2 regions of the Caballeronia sp. LP006 genome follow, and region 2 is predicted to be linked to the other one. Evidence: riboswitches for the same ligand, from Rfam matches in the RefSeq annotation. Region 2 holds a riboswitch; the other holds the start of a gene.
The links. Region 2 has a riboswitch for manganese ahead of P9250_RS19305 (sodium:calcium antiporter). Riboswitches for the same ligand answer to the same signal wherever they lie in the genome.
Positions count from the first base shown of each region.

Region 1: another riboswitch for manganese. It lies ahead of mntP (manganese efflux pump MntP); the one in region 2 lies ahead of P9250_RS19305 (sodium:calcium antiporter).

Region 1 is NZ_JARTVW010000003.1:263,073-277,676, forward strand. It holds gene P9250_RS05930 (glucose/quinate/shikimate family membrane-bound PQQ-dependent dehydrogenase) at 1-2,080, shown strand, start outside; gene P9250_RS05935 (hypothetical protein) at 2,179-2,316, opposite strand; gene P9250_RS05940 (PQQ-binding-like beta-propeller repeat protein) at 2,871-4,373, shown strand; gene P9250_RS05945 (lipopolysaccharide biosynthesis protein) at 4,380-5,279, opposite strand; gene P9250_RS05950 (ester cyclase) at 5,945-6,391, opposite strand; yybP-ykoY riboswitch at 6,477-6,643, shown strand; gene mntP (manganese efflux pump MntP) at 6,659-7,228, shown strand; gene P9250_RS05960 (CoA transferase) at 7,277-8,653, opposite strand; gene P9250_RS05965 (PAS domain S-box protein) at 8,851-10,704, opposite strand; partial or broken gene P9250_RS05970 (GAF domain-containing protein) at 10,895-11,344, opposite strand; gene P9250_RS05975 (GGDEF domain-containing protein) at 11,768-12,958, opposite strand; gene P9250_RS05980 (MFS transporter) at 13,222-14,487, shown strand; gene P9250_RS05985 (alpha-hydroxy acid oxidase) at 14,501-14,604, shown strand, end outside.
Region 2 is NZ_JARTVW010000005.1:554,548-569,151, forward strand. It holds gene aceK (bifunctional isocitrate dehydrogenase kinase/phosphatase) at 1-278, opposite strand, end outside; gene P9250_RS19290 (MerR family DNA-binding transcriptional regulator) at 303-725, opposite strand; gene P9250_RS19295 (MBL fold metallo-hydrolase) at 849-1,922, shown strand; gene P9250_RS19300 (ABC transporter substrate-binding protein) at 1,929-3,524, opposite strand; yybP-ykoY riboswitch at 3,724-3,891, shown strand; gene P9250_RS19305 (sodium:calcium antiporter) at 4,009-5,019, shown strand; gene P9250_RS19310 (flagellar protein FliT) at 5,146-5,445, opposite strand; gene fliD (flagellar filament capping protein FliD) at 5,455-6,996, opposite strand; gene P9250_RS19320 (flagellin) at 7,176-8,312, opposite strand; gene P9250_RS19325 (tetratricopeptide repeat protein) at 8,587-10,827, opposite strand; gene P9250_RS19330 (aldo/keto reductase) at 11,015-11,965, shown strand; gene rpsU (30S ribosomal protein S21) at 12,288-12,500, shown strand; gene P9250_RS19340 (hypothetical protein) at 12,601-12,978, opposite strand; gene P9250_RS19345 (hypothetical protein) at 12,996-13,421, opposite strand; gene P9250_RS19350 (DNA-3-methyladenine glycosylase I) at 13,863-14,474, opposite strand; gene P9250_RS19355 (BadF/BadG/BcrA/BcrD ATPase family protein) at 14,584-14,604, shown strand, end outside.

The DNA.
Region 1 (14,604 bases), on a different contig from region 2:
CACTGGACGCGCGGCAAGCGACTGGACCGATTACGGCGGCTCGCCGCTGGCGCAACGGTATGCGCCGATCGCGCAGATCACGCCCGAGAACGCGCATCAGCTGAAAGTGGCGTGGACGTTTCGCACCGGCGACATGCCCGGCCCCGACGATCCCACGGAGACGACGGACGAGAACACGCCGATCAAGGTCGGCAACACCATTTTTCTGTGCACGCCGCATAGCAAGGTGATCGCGCTCGATGCCGCGACGGGTGCGGAACGCTGGCGCTTCGATCCGCAGATTCAAAGTCCCATCGGCTTCAAACACTGGGAGCACATGACTTGCCGGGGCGTCGCTTATTACGATGCGGCAATGCACGTGGGTCCGCCCTCCGCCGCCGATGCGGCTGCTTCCGCTTCCGCTTCCGCGCCAGCGCTCGACGCGAGCGCATCCGCGCCCGCGGCTTCGACGGATACGACGGCTTCCGACGCCACCGCTTCGGCCAGCGCATCCGCGCCCGCCGAAGCATCCGCGCCTGGCGCACCGGCCGCACCGGCCGCACCCGTAGCCGTTGCTCAAACCGCCGCCACCGGCGAGTGCTCGCGCCGTCTCTTTCTGCCGACCGCCGACGCCCGGCTCTTTGCGCTCGACGCCGATACCGGCAAGCCCTGCACGAACCTCGGCAAGAACGGCGCGATCGATCTGCGTTTGAACATCGGACCGTTCACACCTGGCGGCTATTACTCCACCTCGCCACCCGCTGTCGTGCGCAATCTGGTAATCGTCGGCGGTCACGTGACGGACAACGAATCGAACAACGAACCTTCTGGCGTGATCCGCGCGTTCGACGTGAACGACGGCCATCTGGTCTGGAACTGGGACTCGGGTAATCCGGACGCCACCGAACCCATCGCGCCGGGCGGCACCTACGTGCGCAACTCGCCCAACATGTGGTCGATGTTCAGCGTCGACGAAAAGCGCGGGCTCATCTATCTGCCGATGGGCAACCAAACGCCCGATCAGTGGGGCGGACAGCGCACGCCGCAAGCCGAGCGCTTCGCGGCAGGCCTGGTCGCGCTGGATGCGTTCACGGGCAAGCTGCGCTGGAACTACCAGTTCACGCACCACGATCTGTGGGACATGGATGTGGGCGGTCAACCGACGCTCGTCGATTTGCAGACGGCGGAGGGCACGCAACCGGCGGTGATCGCATCGACGAAACAGGGCAGCATTTACGTGCTGAACCGCGAGACCGGCAAGCCGATCGTGCCCATTACCGAGACGCCGGTGCCGCAAGGCGCTGCGCGTGGCGACCACACCGCGCCGACGCAGGCGGTTTCCGCGCTCAACTTCAATCCGCCGCGCGTGCGCGAGGCCGACATGTGGGGCACGACGCCGTTCGATCAGCTCTGGTGCCGTATCAAGTTCAAGAGTCTGCGATACGAAGGCCCGTTCACGCCGCCGTCCGAGCAGGGCACGCTCGTGTTTCCGGGTAATTTCGGCGTGTTCGACTGGGGCGGCGTGTCAGTCGATCCGGTGCGGCAGATCCTCATCGCGAATCCGGACTACATGGCGTTCGTGTCGAAACTGATTCCGCGCGAGAAGCTCGACGCGCAGCAAGGAGAAAAGAAGGGCAGCGAGACGAGCGGTATCAAGCAGGCGCGCGGCACGCCGTTCGCCTATGAAATCAGCGCGTTTCTTTCGCCGCTCGGCATTCCGTGTCAGGCGCCGCCGTGGGGTTACGTGGCGGGCGTGGATCTGCGCACGGGCGGGATTGCATGGCAGCACAAGAACGGCACGATCCGCGATAGCGCGCCGCTGCCCATTCCGATGCCGCTCGGCGTGCCAAGCCTCGGCGGAACGATGGTCACGGCAGGCGGCGTGGCGTTCCTCACCGGTACGCTCGACCAGTACGTGCGCGCCTACGACGTGCGCGATGGCAACAAACTGTGGGAAGCGCGTCTGCCCGCGGGCGGCCAGGCGACGCCGATGAGTTACGCCGATGCCAGCGGCAAGCAATACGTGCTGGTCACGGCTGGCGGCCACGGTTCGCTCGGCACGAAAGCCGGCGACTACGTGATTGCCTACACGCTGCAGTAGCGCAAACGGTAAGCGAAAAAAAAGGAACGGCGGGCAATTGCCCGCCGTTCCTTTTTCAACCTGCGCGACAGCATGATCGCCGCCGCGTGTGGAGCGACTCAAGCCGCGCGCCGATAGGCATCGGCCATCAGCTTGCTGACTTTTGCGCGTGTCTTGAGCGCGTCCAGAAAAGCGGCGCGCACGGTCTTGGCAATGGCGAAAACAAACGAACTTGAGGTAACGGCGATGACGGCCATGGCTAAACTCCCTTAAAAATGAACGACCTAGGGTAACTAACTAGGTAATAACCCTATATTAGCATGTTGTGACGCAGTGCAACAAGTTGCTTTCAATATTTCCAAAAGTGTGGTTTGCGTGCAAGCTAAAGGGCACAGGCCGCATGTGATGGAAGTGGAATCCAAATTGCTCCAATGCAGGGCAAAACCGACTGATTACGCCGTTCTTCCAGAAGGGAGGATGTATGAAAGGGGATCGCTCGAGCCGTGCCGGCGCGTTGCCGTGGCTGTGTAGCGCAGTAATCGTGTCGGCCATCATTGGCGGATGCAGCGGGGGAGGCGGGTCCAGTTCGACTCCGGCGGCGGGCAGCAGCGCGCCGGCGTCGAATCCGTCAGCGGCTTCTAGTCCGTCGGCGGCGTCGACTCCGTCAGGCGCGTCGAGTCCCGCGGGCGCATCGAGCCCTTCCGGCGCATCGGGCGCTTCAGGCGCTTCAGGCGCTTCGGGGTCTTCGGGGTCTTCGGGGTCTTCGGGCGGAGCGGGCGGGGGCACCGTCGTTACCCCTGTCGCCCATCCGATGGACGTTGCGACCTATCACAACGACATCGGCCGCACGGGCCAGCAACTCGCGGAAACGAAGCTCACGCCCGCGAACGTCAATTCGACGACCTTCGGCAAGCTCAACGTGCTTGCGGCGGACGGACCCGTGGACGCGGAACCGCTCTTCTTGACGAGCGTGGCAATCGCGGGCGGCACGCACAACGTGCTCTACGTCGCCACCGAAAACGCCAGTGTCTACGCGTTCGACGCCGACACCGGCGCGATTCTGTGGAAATCGTCGACGTTAGGCGCAGGCGAAACACCGAGCGACGACCATGGCTGCGGCCAGATCACGCCGACTATCGGCATTACGGCGACGCCGGTCATCGACCGCACGCGCGGCCCGAATGGCGCGATCTACGTGGTCGGCATGTCGAAAGACACGTCGGGCAAGTATCACCAGCGCATTCACGCGCTCGACATCACGACAGGCGCGGAACTTTTCAACGGTCCGACCGAAATTGCCGCGTCGTATCCCGGCACGGGCGCGGGCAGCGCGAATGGCCGCGTGAGCTTCGATCCCGGCCAGTACGCCGAGCGCGCTTCGCTGTTGCTGCAAAACGGCGTGGTCTATACCGCGTGGACATCGCATTGCGACATCATGCCGTACACCGGTTGGGTGATCGGCTATAACGCCAGCACGCTGCAGCAGGCAAACGTGCTCAATCTCACGCCGAACGGCCAGATGGGCGCGATCTGGATGAGCGGCGCGGGCCTCGCGTCGGACGGCACGTCAATCTATTTCCTCGATGCCAACGGCACTTTCGACGCCACGCTCGACGGCAACGGCATGCCGATTCATGGCAATTTCGGCAACGGCTTTCTGAAACTCGGGACTTCGCCCGCCCTCGCCGTCACTGATTATTTCCAGCCGTCGAACACGGTGAACGAATCGGCAGCCGATGAAGATCTGGGTTCGGGCGGCGCGCTCGTATTGCCCGATCTCGTCGATGCGGGCGGCACGACGCATCATCTCGCGCTCGGCGCGGGCAAGACATCGACGATCTACGTGGTCAATCGCGACGCGATGGGCAAGTTCGATTCGAATGCGGATCACATCTATCAGGAGATCGTCGGGCAGATTCGCGGCCCGATGTTCGCCATGCCCGCGTACTTCAACAACACCGTTTATTTCGGCTCGATTGGCGACAGCATCAAGGCGTTCGGCATCGCGAACGCCGCCTTGTCCACGACGCCGACGAGCCAGACCGCGAACAGTTTCGGCTCGCCGGGCGCCACACCGAGCGTGTCTGCGAACGGCGCGGCGAACGGCATCGTGTGGGCGGTGGAGAATGGCACCATCGCCGTGCTGCACGCCTACGACGCCAGCAATCTCGCGCGCGAGCTTTACAACAGCAACCAGGCGGCGGGCGCGCGCGATCAGTTCGGGCAGGGCAACAAGTTCATTACGCCGATGATCGCGAACGGCAAGGTCTATGTGGGGACGCGCAACGGCGTGGGCGTGTTCGGTTTGCGGTGATGCCTGTCATGGACGCGGATTGGTGGCGATGAATTGCTTTACGGCGGCGTAGGCGGGCTTGGGCGTCTGGCCGTCGTCGAGGATCACGCCGTAAGGTCCCTCGCCGCCTGGCGGATCGTCGTAGAGCTGGTAGATCTGCAAGGATTCGATGTCGTAGCGCACCGCGATCGCTCTCAGGCCGCCGAGCATGTCGTTGGCGAGGAAGGCGGCCGCTTGCTGATCGGTGCCGAAGTCGGGCCGCACGCCCATTTCATTGATCCATACCGGCTTGCCGAACCGGGCAAGCGCGCCGATGACGTTGTAGCAACCCGTGCCGCCGCACGCGTGCTCGATGTTGCCCTGGTCGGAGTACCAGTGCCATGCCGTGATATCCCACGTCACGATGGGATGCCCGCCCGAACCGTCCGGCTGTGTGCCGTTCGCGAGCATCGTCACGAAGCCGTATTGCATCCACGCATTGCCGCCCATGACGATCTTGCCCGACGGGTCCATCGACTTAATGCCGGCGATCATGCCTCGGATGACGCCACGCGCAATCTGGAACTTTTGGTTGTCGAAGTCCGTGGGCCGCACGCCGTCCACCCATCCGGCGACCGTTGCCGAGCCGAGTTCGTTGGTCACTTCGTAGTAGGCGTAACGCTGCACACTCACGACGTCGCGCGCGAGCGCATAGGCCGATTGATACGCGGAGTCTTCATCGGCGAAATCGATTCCCATCAAGATCACCGGGTACACCGTGACCCCACCGGCGGCCAGCGCGTTGGCTACATTGGCGAGACGCATGGCGGTTGATTTGCTATACACCTCGTTGCGATACAGTTTGATGCCGAGATCCTGAAGCTGCGCTAATTGTCTGGCGGCGCCAGCGAGATAATAGACATCGCCATAACTGTTGTGACCGTTCATTCCGTAGAATAAATCGCTGGCGACGGGATTTATGGCGGCGGACGCGGCGTGATGACGATAGCGTGAATTATCGACGCTCGATGGCACGTTAGCGCTGTCCGAACCACCGCAAGCGGTTAATAACAGACTTGCTGAAAAGATCGCAGGCAAAACCGGTTTTGTGTTTCTGCAAAAACGAATTAAGCGATGAGCGATTTGCATAATCCAAAACAAGCCGATGACGTGTGCTCGCCTATGTCGCGGAAAATTAAATTCATTCGCGGACGCGAAGACAGGTGAATAGCGCGATGCTGATAACGCGAAGCGCAAGCGGGGCCGCGCCTTTTGCCGATGGAAATGGCGCGGTGCGTCGAGAAATATAGACGGTGACAGACGGGATAATCAAGACTTAATCGCGTCACTTTCACGAGCCGCGCTTATCTTTGCGAGATAATCGAAGAGCGGAGGATGTAATCTTAATGGCGACAGCGATTCAGGCTTCAGAAGGAAACGCGTTGCGAGATTTATTTGGTCGGAAAAATTAAAGCTGAATAGTCAGCGGGCAATGCGCGGCGCATTTGAAAATAGAAAATTCGCGACGCGCCGCCCACGACGTGTTGGAGAGAATGATAAACGACGTATGCTTCTGACCTTTGTCGTTTCAATCGACTTCGCGCGTTCTCGAATTACGCATCCGATCCAATATCGCGCGGCACTTCGCCAATTTGCCGAAACACGCTCAACCAGTCTTCCAGATGCCACGTCTTCGACACACGGTCATCGCGTATCTCATGGAACGAGTGAATGGCAAACCGAACCGGCTTCGATGTCGCCGCGATGCCCATCAACGGACCGGACTGCGTACCGCTCACCTCCGCGCGCACGCCGACGCGATTGTCCTGCGTGAGCATGTCTAGAATCTCGATGCGCATGTCAGGCAGCGCAGCCGCCATCTCCGCGAAGATGGGGATCATCTGGTCGGGACCGGCTTTGAAGCCTGCCGGCTCAGGCAGATATTCCCAGTCCGACGTCACGGCTTGGCGCAGCAAGTTCACGTCCTTTTGCGCGAAGGCGGCGTAAAGACGCTCGACGGCCGCGCGGGCTTCTGACTGGGTGATGTGTTCTGCCTCCATGGTGCCTCCTGAGCGTTAGGGATGCGGCGTTGCAACCCACTTTAACCCAATGGTCCGGATCGGGTGATCTGTCGTGTTAAGCTCGCATTTCTTCGTTGGGGAGTAGCCGGCTTTCCCGCCCGGGAAAGCGCCCATGTCAACACGCTCGGTCTTTCGACCGTGGCATGGGCAGCCGTCACAGGTTGGCAAGACCATCGACAGAATGCGCTTCCGGTCGGGCGCGCCTTCTGTCCTTGTGCTTGCCCGACCAGACCAGAGCGCTACTCGATGAACCTCGCTTCCACCGTATTCCTTGCTTTCGCCATGTCCACCGACGCCTTCGCCGCCGCCGTGGGCAAAGGCGCGAGCCTGCATAAACCGCGCATCGGCGAGGCGCTCAAGGCGGGAGTCATCTTCGGCGTAATCGAGGCGCTCACACCGCTCGTCGGGTGGGCGCTCGGCCGCGCCGCCGCGCAATACGTCACCGCGTGGGACCACTGGATCGCTTTCGGCCTGCTTTTCGTGCTCGGCGCGCGCATGATCCGCGAAGGCTTAAGCAAATCGGCTCACGAAGAAGAGAAGCCCAATTCACATTCCTTCTGGGTGCTCGCCGTCACGGGCTTTGCCACCAGCATCGACGCGATGGCGGTCGGCGCGGGCCTCGCGTTCATCGACGTCGATATCTTCTCGACCGCCGCGACCATCGGCTTCGCAACCATGCTCATGGTGACCATCGGCGTGATGGTCGGACGGCTGGTCGGCGCGACTATCGGCAAGCGCGCGGAGATCTTGGGCGGGCTGATTCTCATCGGCGTGGGCAGCGTGATCCTTGCGGAGCATCTGGGTTACTTGAGTTGATGCGAAGTTCTGCGTGTCGCGTTAGAAAGCGCCGCCCAAGCCACGAACTCACCACTTCGCCTCATCCGTTCCCGGCGGCACCGATGGCCTCGCGTAACCCGCCGGCGTGCGCTCGAAGCGCGCGCTCGGCGTGACCGCGCGCAGCATGCCGAAACCCGATTTGCTTTCCTCGGTGTATGCGGCGATGTCCGGCCGCGCCGTCTTCAACCCTCCGTCGATACGTCCAAGCCCGCGCAGCCAGTGTCCCGTCTGTGCGAGCGAAACCTCCACGTGCCAGCTACCGCCTTCCGTTTGTTGCTTCCATAGCGCGGCGGCCGCGCCGAATGCCATCAGAAAGCCGCTCGCCATGTCGAGCATCTGCATGGGCAGCGCTCGCGGTTTGCCATCGCCCTGCGCTTCGCCTTCGGCGGCGTTGAAGCCTATCGCGGTCTGCACGAGCGAATCGAAGCCACGCCGATCCGCCCACGGACCTTCCGTGCCATAAGCCGACAAGGACACGTACACGATGCCCGGCTGCCGCGCCACCAGCGCCTCGGGCCCGAAGCCAAGCTCGGCGATCCCGCCCGGCCGATAGCCTTGCGAGAAGACATGCGCCTCATCGATCAGCCGCCACAGCGTCGCGCGACCGTCTTCCGTGCGCAGGTCGAGATGCGCGGAGCGCTTGCCGCGACTCGTCTCGGCGATAGCGGGAATGTTCGGCAGATGCGGCGAATTCACGAGCATCACGTCCGCGCCGAACGAGGCGAGCGCTCGACCGCCCGTGGGACCGGCAAGGATGCGCGTGACGTCCAGCACGCGGATATCGGTCAGCGGGCGCGCGTCATTGTCGAGCGCGGGCAGCGCGAGAGGCGCGGCGTCGCCGATACGCGTGATTTTCAGCAACGGCTGCGCGGCGATGGCTTTGGCTTGCGGCGTCGCATCCCATTCTTCGAAGCTGCGCAGCATCGTCACGACGAGGCCGCGTTCGGCGCACGCGGTTTCGTAATCGTTCGCGCGCCATTCGAGCAGCGCGCGTTCGGCATCGGCGCGCGTGGCGCTGTGCGGGTCGAGACCCAGCACGCGCAACGCGCCATCCTGATGATGCTCGAAGTTTGCGTGTATGCGCACGTAGCCATCGGCCGTGCGGTAGAGGCCCGAGAATTCACCCCAGGTCTCGGGTTCGGCACCATCGACCGTGAACCAGTCGGTGCATTCGACGGCCGCGTGCGTCATGTCGACGCTCGCGCGCTGGCGGTCGACGCCGCGCGCATGAGCCAACTCGGAGGCCGCGAGCGCTGCCGCCGCGATGGTCGATTGCGCCGCTTCGCCCACGGCGAAGGATGACGGGAACACCGGGTCGTGTCCGGGTAGATCGACGAGGTGGAGGGCATCGTCGGGAAGGCCGGCGAGTTGCCAGAGATTCGTAAGCGTTGCGAAAGAAGTCATGGCGATGAGTGCGCGCGGGTCAGCGATGACGCATTGTCGCGCCGATTGGTTGAGCGCGCACGTTGCGCTTGTCTAAAGCGCGTGGATCAGCGGAAAAAGTGGTCCGCGAGGCGGCGCAGGCGGTCGCGACTTGACGCCGACGGCTCAACGCTTGGCATAGGCCCGCAGGATGCCCAACGCCAACCGCCCGCACACCTTCACTTCCCCGCCATCGCCAACACGCGCTCCAGCTCAGGCAAATCCACCGGCTTGACCAAATGTGCGTCGAACCCGGCCGCCCGCGTGCGCGCCATGTCTTCGTCGGAACCAAGACCCGTCATTGCGGCGACGATCACACGCTTGCCTTCATCGCGCATCTGACGAATGACGTCGAAGCCCGTCATGCCCGGCATCGATAGATCGAGCAGCACGACTTGCGGACGCGTCGTCCCGAACGATGCCAGCGCTTCCGGGCCGTCATACGCCGCGCGCGCCGCGTGACCGAGCATATCGACGAGCAAGGTCATGCTGTCGGCCGAGTCGCGATTGTCGTCGACGACGAGCACGTCGAGCTGACGGCTCGCCACCGCATTCGGCGCGGAAGGCGGCATGATGCCCTGCGTGGGCGGTTGCGCGAGCGGCAGCCACAAGCTGAACGCGCTGCCCTTGCCAGTGCCGCCGCTCTTGGCCTCGACGTGGCCGCCATGCAATTCGGCGATCGCTCGAACCAGCGTGAGGCCGATGCCAAGCCCGCCTTCATCCGGATGCGCGCCCGGCGCATGCTCCTGCACGAAAAGATCGAACACGGAGGCGAGCGCATCGGCGGAAATGCCGCGACCCTGATCCGTCACGCGCAGAAGCGCCGCGCCGCCGCGTGGACCGATTTCCAGCCGGATGGTCGACTCGGGCGGACTGAATTTCGCCGCGTTGTTGAGTAGGTTATTGAGCGCTTGCACGAGCCGCGTCGGGTCGCCATTGACGAAGAGGCGCTGGCCGCTGTCGTCCACGTCGAGCCGCTGCCCGCGCGCCTCGAAAAGCGGTTGACTCGCTTCGACGCTCAGGTGCACGACATCGGCGATATCCACGGTCTCGGTCGCGAGCCGGATCTTGCCGGAACTCACGCGGCCCGCTTCGAGCAGATCGTCCACCAGCTTGGTCAGATGCGCGAGCTGCCGGTCGACGATATGGCGGCTGCGAATGACATCGGCATCGTCGGAAGCCTTCAGTTTGAGAATGCTCACCGCGTTGCGAATGGGCGCGAGCGGATTGCGCAGTTCATGGCCGAGCAACGCGAGAAACTCGTTCATGCGGCGGCTCGACGCCTCGAGTTCTTCCAAACGCCTGCGCGCGGTCATGTCGCGCGTGATGGCGACGAAGCCTTTTTCGCGGCCATCGGCGGCGGCCAGCGCGCTCAGAATGACGTGCGCCCAGAACTCCGAGCCGTCCTTGCGCGTGCGCCAGTCCTCGTGTTCCGTGCGGCCGCGTTCCGCCGCGAGACGCAAGTCGTCGCCAGGACGGTCGCGGCCCTGTTCGTCCGACAGATAGAAGAGCGCGAAATGCCGGCCGATCGCTTCTTGCGCGGTGAAGCCGTAGAGCGCGCGCGCGCCGTCGTTCCACGAACGGATGATGCCGTCGTGGTCGAGCATGCAGATCGCGTAGTCGCTCACCGAATGGATGAGGAGCCGCAGGCGTTCGTCCGCTTCCGTCGCGCGGCGGCGATCCGTGATGTCGTGAATGAAGCACGCGAACTGCCGCTGCCCGTCGAACCACACTTCGCTGATGGTCAGCTCGGCGGCGAATTCGCTGCCGTCGCGGCGCAGCGCATGCAGTTCCACGCGCGTATTCATCATGCGCGCCTCGCCGGTGGCGAGATAGCGCGTGAGACCGGCGCGATGCGCATCGCGATAACGCTCCGGCACGATGAGCTGCGCGAGTTCGCGGTCGAGCGCCTCTTGCGCGCGCCAGCCGAAGAGGCTGGTTGCGGCCTCGTTCCAGTCCACGACCATGCCGGCTTCGTCCATGGCGACGAACGCAATATGCGCGTTGTCGAGCACGGTGCGGCGACGACGCATGGCATCGGCAAGCTTTTTTTTCGTATTCGATACGTAACGACAATTCGACCGTCAGGTCCGCATTTACGCTTTGATTCTCTTGCAGGAGTTTGCGGTTCTCCTGCGCGATTTCCTCGCGTGCAAAGGTTTCCGCAATGCACGCGCAAAACGCGTTGAGAATGGAGATATCGCTTTGGCTGAAGTAATCGGCTTCGCTTGAAATGAGTTTCAGCACCGCGACCGACCGGCCTTCGTAAATGACCGGCGCGACCACCATGGATACAGCGCCGACGGCTTCGCATGCAGCACGATCCACGCGATGATCATTCGCCGTATTGCGGCTGATGAGCGCTTGTTGCCGCGTGATGCACAAGCCCGAAAGACTGCCCGCGGTCGGCAGACGCGTGCCGACGCTTTTCGCGGCGACTCCGCTCGCCGCGCAATAGACGAGCTGATCGCCTTCGATCCACTCGACAACCGCGGACGCCACGCCGGCAACTTCCCTCAAGGTATCCGTGACTCTTTGCAGATAAGCGGGAAGCGGCAGCCGGGAATGGGCGAGACTTGCAAAAATAGCGAACCAGCGCTGAAAGTGCGCCTGACGGTTATGTTCCGCCTTTGATTTCATGTTCGGAGTCGAAGCCTCGAATTGCGAGTGCATAGCTCTTGTTCCAATCGACGGATCGCGAATTGTAATCGCGGAAATATCGAAAAGCGCAGCCGATATTTTATTTTGGTATTGAAACACAAAATCCTGCGCAAACGTTTGCGAGGAGAGGAAATTTTGACTCCGCTTGTAAGGCGTAGCTGAATCGATTAGGAGTCGATACGGCGAAACCCGCCTTTCGGATGCAAGTCATGCATGCCTTTTAAACGCCGGACCGATTGAAAAACAATATTCTTTATAGCTTCAGCGGTAAAAACAGCGATCTTCGAATACCGATTTACTTGCCTTCGTCAGAAGCCGGTAAATTTTGGCTTCGGGCTTCGGGCTTCGGGCTTCGGGCTTCGGGCTTCGGGCTTCGGGCTTCGGGCTTCGGGCTTCGGGCTTCAGGCTTCGGGCTTCGGGCTTCGGGCTTCGGGCTCATGCAGTCCGCGCCGCCGGACGAATGCCTGATGGCCGCGCCGCCTTGAACCAGCGTTCTGCCGCCACCCAACGATTCTTGCCCGCGCGCTTGGCTTCGTAGAGCGCGTTGTCGGCGTCGCGCAACACGCCGTCGAGTTCGCGGTCGTCGTCGCTGAACTTCGCAATGCCGATACTCACGCCGATCCCAAGCGCCATCCCGTCGTTCGCCATGAATGGCTTCGACAGTTCGCGCACGAGCGTATCGGCGAGTGCCGGCGGGTCGGCTTCGGGCGGCGTCACGATCACGAATTCGTCGCCGCCCAGGCGCGCGACCAGCGCGCCTTCGCCCGATACCAGGCGCAAGCGTTTCGCGACGAGCGCGAGGAGCGTGTCGCCAATTTCGTGGCCGTGATCGTCGTTGATCGCCTTGAAGCCGTCGAGATCGAGATAGAGCAACGCGCTTTCATCGTTCTGATAACGCTTGCCTGGCACGCGCGAGCGCAACGCCCGGAACAGACCGGCGCGATTGAGCAGGCCGGTGAGCTCGTCGTATCGCGCGCGACGGTCGTTTTCCTGCTCGGCCTTCATCGTCGTGACGAGCATGCCGTTCAGGCGGTACGCGGCGGCGCTCATCGCGAAGAGATAAAACGGAATCTGCAGGCACGTGACCCAGAGCGTCGGCTCGCCCGACAGGAGTGCGCCCACGCAGCACGGCCCGAGCGACAGAAAGATCATCACGGCGACCAGACGCGGCGCGCCGAAGTTGCGAAAACAGATGCCGCCGACCATCGCGGCCGCCGACAAAAACGAGAGCGTGGCCGCGACCCAGTCGCCGGAGAGCACGCTGACGAGGGCGCCGTAGCCGACCGTCGCGCCCCACATGGGCGCGAGCAGCACGTAGAGATCGGTGAACGTGGCGCGCCGTTCGCGCGCGCGGCGGCGTGCAAGGACGAGCACGACGAGCCGCACGAAACACACGGCGATTTCGAGCGCGAGCCACACATGAAACGCGATGGTCGGATGACGGCGCGTGAGCACCCAGGCGACGAGAATCGTGTTGAGCACGCCGCCCGCGAAAATGGGCAGCGTGCCGAACAGACTGCCGACCAGGGCGACGCGAATCGCGCGGGGGATGTCCGGCCCCGCGTGCAGTAACCACTTGGCTGCCCGCAAGCGGGGCAGCGTGTACACCTCAGTCAGTTGGTCCATGTCGGTGCGATGCGCGGATCGGCAAAGGCCGGAGTGGCGAAAAGCCATCCATCACAACGGTTAACGGCGAGGGCGCGGGGAGCTTTAGGGCGCCGATGACGGCCGTTCGACGCAAAGCGTTCCGCCTCCACCGATCGAAGCCGTAAAGGTTTACCCCTGCAACTCCTTCATTGACACGCCCCGCTTGTCTCAACTACGCTGAATGTACATTGGATGCACTGAACGTTTTCAGCGCAAACCGAGGCCCTCATTAGGAGACATCGATGGAGACGCGTGCGCGCTGGACTCTCGTAAGTCTGTTGTTCGTAGGTGGAGCGATCAGTTATCTCGACCGGGCGGCGTTATCGATCACCGCGCCGCTCATTTCCCGCGAGCTCAACCTCGATCCCGCGCAACTCGGCATCGTGTTCTCCAGTTTTTTCGTGGGCTACGCGATTTTCTGTTTCGTCGGCGGCTATTCGGCGGATCGATGGGGACCGAAATCCGTGCTCGCCGTCTCCATGCTCGTCTGGTCGCTCTTTTGCGGATTGACGGCAACGGCGGTCGGCATCGTCAGTCTGTTGCTCGTGCGCATTGTCTTTGGCATGGGTGAAGGGCCGCTCTGCGCCAACATCAACAAGCTCGTGTCGAACTGGTTTCCGCGCAGGCAGCAGGCGAGCATGATCGGTATCGCGAATTCCGGACAGTCGGTCGGCGCGGCGATCGCGGGGCCCGTGGTCGGCTTTCTCGCGCTGGCGACGAGCTGGCGCACGTCGTTCGTGATCATCGGCGCGGTCGGCACGCTCTGGGTGCTCGCGTGGTTGCTGCTGGCGAAGGACAAGCCGTCGACGCCCATCGAGGAATCCGCCGAAGCCCTCGCGCAAGACGACGCGGCCCTCGCCGCCGATGGCTCCCCCGCGCCGCTGTCCACTTACCTGCTGCGCCCAGCGATCCTTTCGACCGCGTTCGCCTTCTTCGGCTACGCCTACATCCTGTACTTCTTCCTGTCGTGGTTCCCGAGCTATCTGACGATGGCGCATCACCTCAGCATCCAGAAGATGGCCGTGGTGAGCGTGATTCCGTGGGCGGTCGGCGCGACGGGCCTCGTGGTCGGCGGCCTGGTCTGCGACTGGATCTACAAGAAGACCGGCCGCGCCATCTTCGCGCGCAAGATCGTGCTGATCACGAGCCTGGGCGCGGGCGCGGTGTGCATCGGCGTGACAGGCACGGTGACGGACCTGACGAGCGCGGTCACGTTGATGGCCATCGCCGTCTTCTTCATGTACGCGTCGTACAACACCTACTTCGCGATCGTGCTCGATACCGTGGAAAAGCGGCGCGTCGGCGCGGTCGGCGGTTTCGTGCACTTCATCGCCAATCTGGCGGGGATCGTCGCGCCGGCCTTGACGGGTTTTCTCGTGCAATGGTCCGGCAACTTCAAGAGCGCGTTCTTGCTGACCGGCGCGATCGCCGCGCTCGGCGCGATCTTCGTCGCGGTGTTCGTAAGACCGCCCAAGCCTCAATTGCAGCTTCAACCCGAACTCGCGTAACGGCGAAAAAATCATGCGACATTACGCGACCATCGAGGAACTGCGCATCGCCGCCAGGAAGCGCGTGCCGCGCATGTTCTACGACTATGTCGATGCCGGTTCGTGGACCGAATCGAC
Region 2 (14,604 bases):
AAGTGCAGCTTGATCTGCTGCCAGATTTCATCGTCGATGGTCTCGGCGTCGTACTCGTCTTCCAGCGACGTCACGCATTCCGCGACGCGATCGTCATAAGACGCGATGCGGTCGCGTGCGCGTTGCGCGAGCGCTTGCCAGTTGCCTTCCTCGAACAGATGCTTCGCCTCGACTGCCGCTTCGCGAAAGACGCGGTAATGGCGATCGAAGCCTTCGAGTATCGTCTGCGCGACATCGAAGCCTATTTGCGACGAGAGCAGCTTGGGGAAGTGATTCATGTCGGCTGGGCGTCTCGTTGGCCATCATGCGGCTTTGGCTCTGCGGGCGCGCTTTTCGACGCCAGCGGCAAGGAGCGCGCGGCCTTGCTTCTCGTATGTTTCGAGTTCGGCGAGTGTCGTGGTGAGATCGACGAGTTGCCGCTCAAGCACTTCGCGATGCGCCGCGATGGTATCGACAAAAGCCTGCAACTGCCGCGTGCCGCCCGTGGGCGAGTCGTACAAGTCCAGCAGCGTGCGAATCTCCGACAACGTAAAGCCGAGCCGCTTGCCGCGTAGCGTGAGTTTCAGGCGCGTGCGATCGCGTGACGAATACACACGCCGCAGGCCGTTCGCGCCTTCGCGCTCGGGCGCGAGTAGACCGTGGTCTTCGTAGAAGCGAATGGCGCGCGACGTGATGTCGAACTCGCGCGCCAGTTCGCTGATGGTGTAGTGAATTGCTTGAGTCATTGCCGGCGCCGGAGCACGTGATCACACATGCGACGTTAGAATGAGGTTTACGTTATCGTCAACCTGGCGAAATTGCAACGTGGCTTGAACCCGCATTCATGCACACTTCAGAGGCGCAAAAGAATGAACGCACTCGAACATCAACTCGATTATGTTTTTGCCGACGAATTGCCCGAAGCGGGGCGCGTGAAGGAAGTCGCGCCTGGCCTTTACTGGCTGCGCATGCCTTTGCCGTTCGCGCTCGATCACATCAATCTGTGGCTATTGCGCGATGAGATCGATGGCGTGCAGGGTTGGACCATCATCGATTGCGGCATCTCGAACGAAAATATTCGCGCGAACTGGGAAAGCGTGTTCGACAGCGCGCTCGACGGCTTGCCTGTGCTGCGCGTGATCGTCACGCATTGCCATCCGGATCATCTCGGTCTTGCCGACTGGATCTGCAAGGGTGGCGACAAGGCACGCTGGAACGTGCGTCTCTGGATTGCGCTCGGCGAGTATGCAATGGGCCGCGTGATGGCCGCGGGCGATGGCTCGAACGCCGGCGGCGAGCGCGCGGCGAAGCACTTCGGGGCGCATGGTCTAACGGACGAGGCATCGCTCGATGCATTGAGAAAGCGCGACAGCTATTACCCGACGCTCGTGCCTTCCATCCCCGCCGAGTTCCGCCGTATCCGCGATGGCGACCGCATCGCGATTGGCGGACGCGAATGGCAAATCATTTCGGGCTACGGTCATTCGCCCGAACATAGTGCGCTGTATTGCGCGGCGGACAAGTTGCTCATTTCCGGCGATATGGTTTTGCCACGCATCTCGACGAACGTGTCCGTGTTCGCTATCGAGCCAGAAGGCAATCCGCTTGCGCTATATCTCGAATCGTTGGGACGCTACGAACACATGCCCGCCGATGTCCTCGCCTTGCCTTCGCATGGCAAGCCGTTTCGCGGCGTGCTCACGCGTATCGGTCAGTTGCGGGACCATCATCGCGCGCGGCTTGCGGAAGTGGTCGAGGCGTGCACGCAGCGTCCGTGCAGCGCGGGAGATATCGTGCCGATCATGTTCAAGCGCAAGCTCGATATCCATCAGATGACCTTCGCACTTGGCGAAGCGCTCGCGCATCTGAACTTGTTGTGGCTGGATGGCACGCTTACGCGCGAGACGGGCGAGGACGGGGTGATCCGGTACTCGCCCGCGTAAAACCCCTCACTGCACCGTCACAGCCCCGAAGTTCTGCCGCCCAAACGGACTCACGTTATAGCCGCTGACGTTGGCACGCGTGATTGCCGCCGCAGTCGGATAAACGAGCGGAATCCACAGCGCCTGATCGTGGATGATCTTCTGCGCGTCCCCATAAGCCTTCGTGCGTTTCGCGACGTCGGAGGTGACCTTGCCATCCGCGATGAGCTTATCGAGTTGCGGGTCGCAGAAGCGCGCGAAGTTGATGCCCGACTTCACCGCATTGCAACTGAAAAGCGGCGAGAGGTAGTTGTCCGGATCGCCGTTATCGCCGGCCCAGCCCATGAAGAGCATGTCGTGCTGGCCCTGCTTGGCTTCCTTGATGAGTTCGCCCCACTCGATAATCTTCACCTGCGCCTTCACGCCGATCTTCGCGAGATCCGCCTGCAGCAGTTCGGCGCCAGCTTTCGGATTCGGATTCAGCACACTGCCGTTCGGACGCACCCAGATGGTCGTTTCGAAGCCATTGGGCAAGCCTGCATCCGCGAGCAGTTTTTTCGCGGCATCGGGCGAATACTTGTACGCCGCGATGTTCTTGTCATAGCTCCACGTGTTCGGCGGATACGGGTTCACCGCGGGCGTTCCCGTGTTTTCGAACACCGTCTTCGTATAGGTGGTGCGGTCGAACGCCATGTTCAACGCCTGCCGCACCTTCGGGTTATCGAGCGGCTTCTTCTGCGTGTTCAGCGCGACGAACGCGGTCATGAATGCGGGCGTCTCGCTAACCTTCAGCGACTTGTCCTTCTTCGCGTCGAGCACGTCCTGCGGCTTCGGCGACAACGCGATCTGACATTCGCCCGCCTTGATCTTCTGCGCGCGCACGGCGGCGTCCGGCGTGATGGCATAAATCAGGCGATCGACTTTAGGCTTCGGCCCCCAGTAGCTCTGATTCACGTCATAACGGATCACCGCGTCTTTCGTATAACTCTTGAGCACGAACGGACCGGTGCCGACAGGCTTGCTGTTCAGATCGACTTGCTGGTTCGCTTTCAGCAGCTTGTCCGCATATTCCGCCGAATAGATCGATGCGAAGCCCATCGTGAGGATCGGCACGAAGGTCGCGTTCTGCTCGTTGAGTTCGAACTTCACCGTTTTGTCATCGACCTTGGTCACGGCCTTGATGAGCTTCACGAGACCCATCGATTGCGCATGCGGAAAGCCGCTCGCGCCCGCGATCTTGTGCCAGGGGTTGCTGTCCGACAACATGCGCTCGAAGGTGAAGACGACGTCGTCGGCATTGAGCGGACGCGTTGGCTTGAAGTAGTCGGTGGTCTGGAACTGCACGTTCGGACGCAGATGGAACGTGTAGGTGAGACCGTCGCTGCTGAGCTCCCACTTCTCGGCGAGCGCGGGCGCGACTTTCTTCGCGGCCTCGTCGTATGACACGAGCGTGTTGAAGATGACATCCGCCGACGCGTTGGTCGTCACGAGCGAATTGAACTGCACGACATCGAAGCCGTCCGGGCTCGATTCAGTACAGATGGTGAGCGGCTTGGCCATTGCAATAAGCGGCGCGGCGGCGAACGTCGCGGCGATGGCGGCAGCGAAAAGTGTGTTGCGCATGAGATCTCCCGTGACCCGGCTGGTCACATTACGATTGTTCTTGTGGCTGGTTTTACCCTGTGCGCGTGTGGCGAGCAAGTAGCGCATCCGCGCGGCTAGGTTAGCGAAGCGCTCGCCGCTCGACAACGAATCGTTGCGCATACGCTTATGCCTCGAACGCGCCGTGCGGGTTGCCGAACCGGGCGGCTCAGGCTACACTGCCCCGGTCTTTGGGGAGTAGCCTTCCTTCCATCAGCGAAGGAGAACGCGTCAACATCCTCGGCCTTGCTGCCGTGGCGCGTTCGACCGGTCGGTGCTGTCGCATCCGGCGGTTTGGCGAGACCATCGATGCGCTTTGTCGTTCTTGGTCGGACGGCGCATGGCGCATCGTGGTTCGCTGAACGTCCGACCGTGGAATCATCGTGTCCCCACAACTACAAAAATCCCTGTCTCGCTGCGCGCTCATTCGCGCATGCGCGTTGCATCGTTTCCCGCGAGGTGCCGCATGACGATGCTTTTCGTCGAACTCGCGTTGATGCTCGCGGTCATTCTTATCGCATCGGAACTCTTCACCAATGCGCTCGAACATCTCGGCGAACGGCTCGGCATATCGGAGGGCGTGACTGGATCGCTGTTCGCGGCGGTCGGCACGGCGCTGCCGGAAACGACCGTGCCGATCATCGCGCTGCTGGGCGGCACGGCGAGCCGTTCGGTTAACGAAGAGATCGGTGTCGGCGCCATTCTCGGCGCGCCACTCATGCTCGCGACGCTTTCCACTTTCCTGATGACGCTCGCGGTCATCAAATCGCGTGGCTTGCGCGGCCGGATCGTGCCCGAGCGCAGCGGCTTCACGCGCGACCTGAACTTCTTTCTCGTCGCGTTCCTGATTGCGGCCGGCGCCATGTTCGTGCCGCATCATGCGTGGCAGGTGCGGGCGATGTTCGCGGTCGGCCTCGTCGGCTTATACGTGATTTACGTGATCACCACGTTCAAGGCATCGGCGAGTCTTGTCGAAAGCGGACACGGCACGGAAGCGCCCGAGCGTCTCTTCATCACGCGCGTGGGTTTGCCGAACGGTATCGGGTCGATCATGCTGCAGTTCCTGATCGGCATCGTGCTGCTCGTCGGCGGGGCGAAGGGCTTCATCCACGGTGTGGAAGGCGTGTCGGCGGCGCTTGGCATATCGCCGCTCTTGCTCTCGCTCATCATCATTCCGATTGCGACCGAACTGCCGGAAAAGGTGAACAGCATTCTTTGGGCGCGACGCGGAAAAGATACGCTCGCGTTCGGCAACATCACAGGCGCGATGGTATTTCAGGGCACCTTGCTGCCGGGCATCGGCATCATGCTGACGCCGTGGGAGCCGCGCGTGGAAGTGCTGACCGGCGTGCTGATCACGCTCGCGGCGGCGGCATGGCTGCGCTTCAACGCGCGCGGCAATGGCGTGGTGTTATGGGCATTGCTTGGCAATGGCATCTTGTACGCGGCTTATCTGACCTTAACCCTCGGCCGCTGAAGCCTTCGAGCGACTCAAATAAAAAATGCCCGCGCGAGGCGGGCATCAAGAGCGAAGCGCCGCGTCATGTCTGACGCGTTCTTCTCGTTGTTCTTATTAAGGTTATCGGCGCGTGCCGGAAAAACTTTAGAAGCGCGCGGCTTGTTGATATCGTCCGGCGGCTTTCGCCTGATCCATCGACTTGCGGTACGCCGTCGACAACATGGCTTGCGCGGCGTTTGCACGGCCCATCGTCGCTTCGATGCTCGCCTGAATCCGGCGAATGGTCGCGAGCGATTCAGCCGGCTGATTCGCTTCCACGGCCATCAGGAGCGGCGTGCGCGCCTCTGTGAGTTCGGCCGCGCGCGCCCAGTTTTCTTCGTTGACCGCTGCTTCGATCGCCTCGGTCAGTGCCCAGGCGTGTTGAATCATTTCTTGCTGGTTCATGTTCGTTCCTTACGACTTGTTGCTTGCCAGCGCGCCCGCGCTGTTGGTGCCGCCGAAGAGCGCGGTCAGGTAGCTGCCCTGCGTCGCCATCTGCGACATCAGCGTGTTGAGCGCGGTGAACTGATCGTTGTAGGTCGTGGTCAGTTGCGCCGTGTAGGAAGCGAGCGCGGTTTGCTGGTCCGTGATGCTCGAAAGATCGGCGGTGAGCGCGGTCGTGCGCGTATCGACAATACCGCCTGTCGCGAGAAATCCGGTCAGGCTGTTGTTCAGTTGCGCGGCTACGCCCGTGCTCGAATTGAAGAGCGATGCCACCGCGCCCGAGTTGCTCGACAATGCCGCGGTCAACGCGTCTTCGTCGGTCTTGAGCGTGCCGTCCGGTTGCAGCGTAATGCCGATCGATGCAAGGTTCACCTGGCTCGTGCCGGAACCCACGCCCTTGGCAATCGTGCTGGAAAGGGCGTTGCGAATGGTGTTCATCATCGAGTCGCCGAGCAGCGCGCCGCCTTGCGAACCGGCTGCCTGGGTCGAGTCGAACGAAGTCAGCGACGCGGCCGTCGTGATGAAGTTGTTGTACGCGGTGACGAAGCCATCGATGGCCGTCTTCTGCGTGGCCGTGTCCTGCGCGATGGTCAAGGTCTGCGTCGTGCCGACCGCATCCGACGTGAGATTCAGCGTCACGCCGGACAGCGCCGTCGTGACCGCATTGGTCGAGCTGCTGGCAGGCGTGCCCGCGATGGTGAAGTTGGCGTCCATGCCGGCCGTCGTCTGCGTCCAGTTCGACGAGCTGATGGCCGTCTGCGCCGGAACCGCATTGCCGTTCGAGTCTGTCGTGGCGGCGCTCAACGTCGATGCCACGTTGAGTTTGGACAAACCGTTGTCGTCGGGCGTCGTGCCGTCGGACTGCATGTTCGGCGTGACCGCCACGGTAATGCCGTTGGCCTGGCCCGTCGACGCCGAGCGCAGCACGAGGTGCGCGCCATCGGTGCCGTTGACGACCGCCGCCGTGATGCCGGGGTTACCGCTTGCCTTGTTGATCGCGGACGCAATGCCCGCGAGCGTGTTGTTCGAAGAGTCGATGCTGATCGACATGTCCTTGCCGCCCACCGACAGCTTCATCGTGCCCGTGCCGAGTTGCGCGGTGCTGGTGAACGCGGTGGAGGTAAGCGATTGCGAGGTGGCGATATTGCTGACCGCGACCGAATAAGTGCCCGCGACCGCGCCGGTGCTGGCCGTGCCGGTCAGACCCTTGCCGCTGCCGGTCGCCGTGAAGGCGCCGAGCGTCGTGCCGTCCGCGAGCGAACTCACCGAGCTTTGCAAAAGCGACAGCACGGACTTGAGCGTGCCGACCGCGGTGAGCTGGGTGTTGTCCTTGGTTTGCTTGGCTGTCAGCGCATCCGTCTGTCCGGCGACCTTCGCGTTGACGATGGCGGTGACGAGCGAGTTCACATCCATCGTGGAGTTGGTCGAGCCACTGATGATCGACTGCGCGGCCTGCTGGACGGCGCTGGTCGGATCGACCGTGGATGCCGAAGTGGTTGCTACCGTGGACATGTATGGCTCCGTTTCTGGCTTCTTGCCGTGAGCGGTTGAAGATGCGTTTTACTGCGCCGTCAGCAGGCGACTCGTCATGAAGGCGCCTCTGGCGGAAATGCAAATCGGGAGGCAAGCCTCCCTGGGTACGTCGCCGGCGCGCCGTGATCGAGACGCGCCGGTTACTGCGTCGGCGATGCTTAGCCGAGGAGCTTCAGAACCTGCTGGGGCATCGAGTTCGCTTGCGCCAGAACCGAGATACCAGCTTGTTGCAGAACCTGAGCCTTCGAGAGGTTCGCGGTTTCCTGCGCGAAGTTCGCGTCGGTGATCTGCGACTGAGCGGACGACAGGTTGGTCGACTGCGCGGTCTGGGTAGCGGCAACCGAGCTGAAGCGGTTCTGCACGGCGCCCAACTGAGCTTGCAGCGAGTTCACTGCATCCAGTGCGTTGTCGACTGCCTCGATTGCGGACGATGCGCCGTTCGCCTTGCTGATGTCGATTTGCGACACTTGCGGCGGCGTGTTGTTCGCGGTCAGCGCGCCGACTTCGGACGTTTGAGCTGCAGTTGCCGAAGGAACGTTGGTGCTGTTCAGGCTGATGCTCGTGCTGCCTGCGGACAGACCCGTGAACACGTTCGACGAGGCGAACGAGCTGCCGAGCGCCTTGTTGTCCTGGTCGGTGAACGTGTAGCCGCCGGAGCCGTCAGCGATGACGTTGACCGACGTGATCGTTGCCGAGCTGGCAGCTGCGGATGCACCCGTGTTGCCCAGGCTCAGACCGTCGACCGTGCCGATGACCGTGCCCTTCTGCGGGTTGCTGCCGCCGAGCGACAGAGCCGAGACGTTTGCTGCCGAGCCGAGGTCGATCGTGATCGACTGGCCGACGTTCGCGCCAACCTGGAACGTCTTGCTGCCGGCGGTGCCGTCGAGCAGGTTCGTGCCGTTGAACGTGGTTTGCGACGAGATACGGTTGATTTCGCTGATACGCTGCGTCACTTCTTGTTGCAGCGAGGTCTTGTCAGCCGTCGACAGCGAGCCGCTCGATGCTTGCACGGCCAACTGACGGATACGCTGAAGGTTGTCCGTGATCTGCGACAGACCGCTCGAAGCCGTCTGAACCATCGACACGCCGTCGTTCGCGTTCGAAACGCCTTGGTTCAGGCCGTTGATCTGCGAGGTCATGCGCGAAGCGATTGCGAGGCCAGCTGCGTCGTCTGCTGCGCTGTTGATGCGCTTGCCCGACGAAAGACGCGTGATTGCCGACGACAGTGCGCTTTGCGTGCCGTTCAGGTTTTGCTGAGCGACCAGCGAGTTGATGTTGCTATTGATACCGATCATTTTGTTTCTCCGATGAGGCCTGGCGCATTTATCTGAGTTGATAACGCCATCGTTTGGCGGAAGCGTCCGTCGTTTGTTTGTTTGGCCGCTTGTTTAGGTTTTCGGCCCGTGCTAGGCAAACTTTAGTGCTCGATTCGATTTGCCTGATAAATAGCTGGAAATCCGTGCTAAAGCTTGCCCAGCGGGGCTCTGCTGCCGATGCTCGCGGTTTTTGAATGCCCCGTCTGAGAGCTTTAACGGCAGACGGAGCGACTTCTTTCGTTAAAAATTCGCTTCAGACGTCGAACGTGGCCGCAGCCTTGCCGGCGCACCAGCGCTGCCACATCTGGCGCATGCTGGCGGAGAGCGCGCGGGCCACCGTGTCGGGCTGGAACCCCGGCGACTGCAGGCAGCGCTCGCGCATGCCGGCGCGGATCTGCGCGAGTTCTTCGACCCGGCCCGCCCATTCGATGCCCTTCGCGACGAAGTCCGCGCGGTCGCGAGCCACGAAGTCACCGAGGCCCGTGTTGGAAAGCACCGACGTGCTGCCTCGGCTCGCGATCAGTTCGCCGGGCAAGGTGAGCGTGGGCACGCCCATCCACAGCGCCTGCATGGTGGTGACGCCGCCCGCGTAAGGGAACGTGTCGAGCGCGATATCGGCGTCGAGGTGATGCGCGAGATAGCGCACGAGCGACGAGCGCTGACGAAACTCGAGCCGGCTCACATCGATTCCTTCCTTCTCGAACCAATCGATCAGAATCGTGTGGCTGTCGTCGCGCGGCACGCCTGCGATCAACATGCGCGCATGCGGCACCGCGCGCAGCAGTTCCGACCACAGCGCGATGGTGCGCGGACGCAGTTTGTTGAAGCGGTTGAAGCTGCCGAAAGTGATGTGGCCGTTGGTGAGCGCGGGCAACGCGTTGAGCGCCGGCGCATGTTCCGAGGGCTTGAAAGGCGCATACGCCGGCAGATAAGCCAGCTTTTCGACGAACTGACCGTCGATCTGTTCTTCAGGCACATAGTGGCGATCGCCGATGTAGTAATCCATCGCGGTCATGCCGGTCGTGCCGAGATAGCCCATCCACGTTGCCTGGATCGGCGCGGGTTTGCGCGCGAAAGTCAGCAGGCGGTTATAGGCCGTGTGCCCCGAAAGATCGATCAGCACGTCGATGCCGTCCGCGCGAATCTTGTCGGCGAGCGCGGCATCGCTACAACCCGAGACGTCGTGCCAGCGCGGCACGATATCGCGCAGCGTGCGCGTGACCTCGTCGGTCACCGAGCGGTTGTAGTACGCGTGCACCCTAACGCTGGGATCGTTCACGAGATAGCGGAACACCGGCTCGATGAAGACAGCCACCGGATGCTGGTTGTAGTCGCCCGAGACGAAGCCCACGCGAATGCAGCGGTTCGGGTCCGGCTGGTTCCGATGCTTCTTCCACGTTGATTGCAGCGGCTTCGCGCATTGCTCGGCGAAGTACAGATGCTGCTCGAAGTACGCCTTCCGGTCGATTTCTTCCTTGTGCGACAAGCAGAACAACAGGTTCTCGTGCGCGCTGTCGCAAGTTGGATCGAGTTCGATCGCGCGACGCGAATGCTTCTCCGCGTCGTCGAACCGCGTCTGGTCCATCAGCACCACGCCGAGCGTTTCGTGCGCTTTCGCCGACAACGGCGCGAGTTCCACGGCGCGACGGCAAGCAGCTTGCGCGTCGTCGAGGCGCATCAGCGAGCGCAGCGTCACGCCGAGAATGCGGTGCGCTTCCGGATAGTTCGGGTCCTGCTCGATCATGCGCCGGCATTCGGCTTCCGCTTCGAAGAACTTGTCGAAAAGGCGCAGGGAGTCGGCCAGGATTCGACGAACGTCGATTCCATCCGGCTTCAATTCTAGATAGCGGCGCAGCGAGGGAATGGCCGACTGCAGGTCCATCAGGCGAACCTGGGCCACGCCCATGACTTCCCATCCCAGCAGAAAAGTGGGGAAGCGCTGCGTCAGGGTCTTCGCGAGCGCCACGGCTTCTTCGAGTCGCCCGCCATTGAAGTGCGCATGCAACTGCTGTACTTCCTGCGGCGTCGGCGTCGTGCGGCCGTTTGGCGCCGTGATGCCTTCGCGCGACTTTGTCGCATCGCGCAGTTCGGCGGCCAGTTTCTCGATTGCCGGCCCGCTCATGCCTTGCGCGACCGCGACTTCGAACACGATATTCGCCGCCGCGACCTGACCGCTGCGCGTCAGCACGTCGATATACGTAGCCCAATAGATATGCTGCGTCGGGTCCGTGCCGATCGCGGTTTCGAAGAACGGCACGGCTGCCTCGTATTGACCGCGCTGCGCCATCAGCATGCCGAGGTTGAAGTTGGCGTCGGCGTGTTGCGGCCGCGCGTCCAGAACGAGGAGATAGAGCTTTTCGGCCTCGTGCAGGTTGAGCGTCTGATGCTGCAGGATCGCGGCCTGCAGTACATCGGCGAGATCGGCCTCGAACTGCTGGTCGGCGTTCGTCGCGACGTGTGCGGGCGTTTGGTCTAGTGCTTCGAAGGTGTTCATGGTCTCGGCATTTCGGTAGCGTTGCACGGATTATCGAGCCGTCCACCTTGAGCCGAAGGGCGGAACTGGCGGGGAAAAACCGCTCAGTTCGGCGCTTTTGCGCGAGGCACCGAAAAGCGCGCCGAGCGCACGGGCGCGTTCCCGCGTATCCTTTTCGATCCGTACCCATCAAGCATCCGGAGCACACATGCAGACACGCACCATCGGCAAATCGGATCTCAAAGTCGCGCCGCTTTCTTTCGGCGGCAACGTGTTCGGCTGGACCGCGGACGAGCGCACGTCGTTCTCCATCCTCGACGCGTTCGTTGATCACGGCCTCAATTTCGTCGATACCGCCGACGTTTACTCCGCGTGGATCGACGGGCACCAGGGCGGCGAGTCGGAGACGATCATCGGCAAGTGGTTCAAGGAAAGCGGCAAGCGCGACAAGATCGTGCTGGCGACCAAGGTCGGCATGCTGAGCACGCGCTCGGGGCTTTCGGCGGCGAATATCGCGGCGGCGGTGGACGACTCGCTGCGGCGCCTGAAGACCGATTACATCGACGTGTACTACTCGCATCGCGACGACGAAAACACGCCGCTCGAAGAAACGCTCGGCGCTTATCGGAAGCTCATCGCCGCAGGCAAGGTGCGCGTGATCGGCGCGTCGAACTATTCGGGCGCGCGGGTGGAAGAGGCGCTGAAGATCTCGAAGGAGTCGGGACTGCCCGCATACGAAATCCTTCAGCCGGAATACAACCTTTACGATCGCGAAGCCTACGAGACGGATCTCGAACCGGTCGTCAATGCCAACAACCTCGCCGTGGCGACGTACTTCAGTCTGGCAAGTGGCTTTCTGTCGGGTAAGTATCGCTCGAAGGAAGACACGCAGGAGAAGGCGCGCGGCTCGCGTGTGGAGAAGTATCTGAACGACCGCGGTTTGAAAATTGTCGATGCGCTCGTCGAAGTCGCCAAACGCAATGACACGGCGCCGGCGACGGTCGCGCTTGCGTGGATCATCGCGCGCCCGAGCGTGACCGCGCCTATCGCCAGCGCGACGTCCGTGCAGCAACTGGAAAGCCTTGCGGAAGCCACGCGCCTGCAACTCACGCCGGAAGATGTCAAAGCGCTCGACGAAGCCAGCGCCTGGCAAAAATAATTCCGCTGCATCAAAGGCTTGCAGTGAACCGGGGTGTTGGCACGGGCGCGAGGTTCTGGTAACATCGCGCCCGAATCGAGAAATGTGTCCGATTTTTGCCTTTGCCGTCGAGCGTGAAAATGCTCAATGTGCAGCAGACGGCTCCAAATGCGCGTTCACGTCGTTCCAGCGAGCGCGCAACTGAATCTCAACTCTCTCTCTTTTCCGGCCTCCGTGGCCGCTTTGCTCGTGTCCGCCGTGTTGGGTGGACGATCGGAGTGCCGGCGCGCGGCGGGTTTGTCCGTCGTGCAGTTAGAAATACGTTTAGCGAAACAGGATTTACATGACCACCATTACCCTTAAAGAAAACGAGCCGTTTGATGTCGCGATTCGGCGTTTCCGTCGCACGATCGAAAAGAATGGCCTGATCGCGGAACTCCGCGAGCGCCAGTCGTACGAAAAGCCGACCACCGCGCGCAAGCGCAAGAAGGCAGCAGCCGTTTCGCGTCTGCGCAAGCGCCTGCGCAGCCAGATGCTGCCGAAGAAGATGCACTAAGCGTCTTCGCCTCGGGCCGGGTGCGAATCTGGTTCGGCAAAGGCAAACGGCGGTGCGACCCGTAAGGGCGCACCGCCGTTTTGCTTTCTACCGCCGGTCTTTAGACGAACGCGTGACGCTTGCCGAGTACCGCGAGCCGATGTGGCCATTCCTCGACGCTCGAGTCGTCGTGAATCTGTTCCAGTTCCATCAATAGATCGATCACGTTTGGATCGTACGCATTCACATTCGACGCATACAACGCGCGCAATAGCTTGCCGTCGTGCGCGTGCCGGTAGTACGAAATTCCCACGCCTTCGAGCGCCGGGTCGTAATGCTCGTCGCGCACCAGCGAACCGATTGCGCACTTGCGCCCGTTCGCGCTGCGCAGGCGGCAGGAACCGTTGTCATCTTCCGATACCGCGCCTTGATCCAGCAAATGCCGGCTGACGCGTTGGTAGATGTCCTTCGGACTCAACATCGTGATTGGGCTCAACATCTCGACACCCGAAGCGCTTATGCAGCCGTTTTCAGGAGCTCGGCCGACAGACCGAACTGGCGCGCGATCGAAGCAAGACGCTCGCGCCATTCCCATTTGCCGAAAACGTCATGCACGTTCTGCAGGCAGGAGAGCAACTCGACGGTGTTGGGATCGAACACGTTGATACGCGCGCGCAAGAGCGCACGCTTGAGACCCGCGACGCCTACATCCATATACGCCGGCACCACTTCGGGCGCCTTCGCGATGTAGCGAATGGGAATGCCTTCCATCGCCGTGATGTAGTCGCGCGGCTGAATGAAGCTGCCGATCGGGCAGCCGCCGCAGTATCCGCGATACGCGCCGCCGCCGTGTGGCAGCAATGCGGCTTGTCCTTGCACGAGAAGATGCTGGACTGCGCGGTTGAAAATGTCCTGATGGGTCAGGAAGTTAAGGCTTTTCATATTCAATCTCCCCTGCGCCCCTGCGCAGCGGCCAAGCGTTGAGTAGTTCGAGCAACCTGCACTTGCGGCACCGGAACAGCGGCATTGTTGCGACTGCTGTCCGGGTACTGCTTCGAGCATGATGGTTTTCCCGGCCTGAACGCCTGGGTCTCATAGCGTCCTTATGCTCGCGTCGGATTCTTGATTCCTTGAACGATCCGCTTACCGACAGTTATAACGGTTCGGCTCGGTAAAAAGGTGCGGTGGCGCACGCGAGGACGCCATTTTTACATGAACCGCACGTTCGTGCAGTGCGGAAGAAGCATCGGAAACCCTTAACCAGTAAGGTTTTCGCGCTGCTTCACTGCAAAAAATCGTCAGCTATAAGGATCTTCCCTGATACGTAGTTTTTGCACTCAGGCATGTTGCCAAAAAGCAAAGATTTTCCATATCGGACTGGGCTCATTGCTTGGCCTTGGCGGGCGCTTTCCGTTTTGTCTTGATTTTTTGCCGCGCCTGACACGTCACCGCGTGGTCGTTGACCATGCCGGTCGCCTGCATGAACGCATAGCAAATGGTCGTGCCGATGAACTTGCAGCCGTACTTCTTGAGCGCGCGGCTGAGTTCGTCGGACTCGGGCGTCGATGCTGGTGTTGGATTGTCCGCGCTCCGGGGCGTGTCGATCGGCGCGTCGCCGACGAACGACCACACGAAGCTGGCGAACGACCCGTGCTCCGCCTGAATTTGCTGGACCGCGCGCGCATTGAGCACCGCCGATTCGATCTTCATGCGGTTACGCACCACGCGCGCGTCGCCGACGATCCGCTCGATGTCCTTTGCAGTGAAGCGCGCGACTTTCTCGATATCGAAGTCCGCGAACAGCGCGCGGTAGCCCTCCCGTTTATTGAGAATGGTCGACCACGAAAGCCCGGCCTGCGCGCCTTCGAGCACCAGCATTTCGAAGAGGTGACGATCGTCGCGGGAGGGCACGCCCCATTCGGTGTCGTGATAGTGGACCATTGCGTCCGTCGTGGCGGTCGCCCAGGAGCAGCGGGTTGCGTCGGTATCGGCCATTGCGTTTCTCGGTTTTCGGATCGCGTCAGGATAGCCGAAGGGCCGCTTTCCGCCACCTCGGCCATTCGGCCAATTGGCGCGCGCCGCCAGCACCGGTAAGCTTGCGGCCATGACTACCTCGACTCTTATT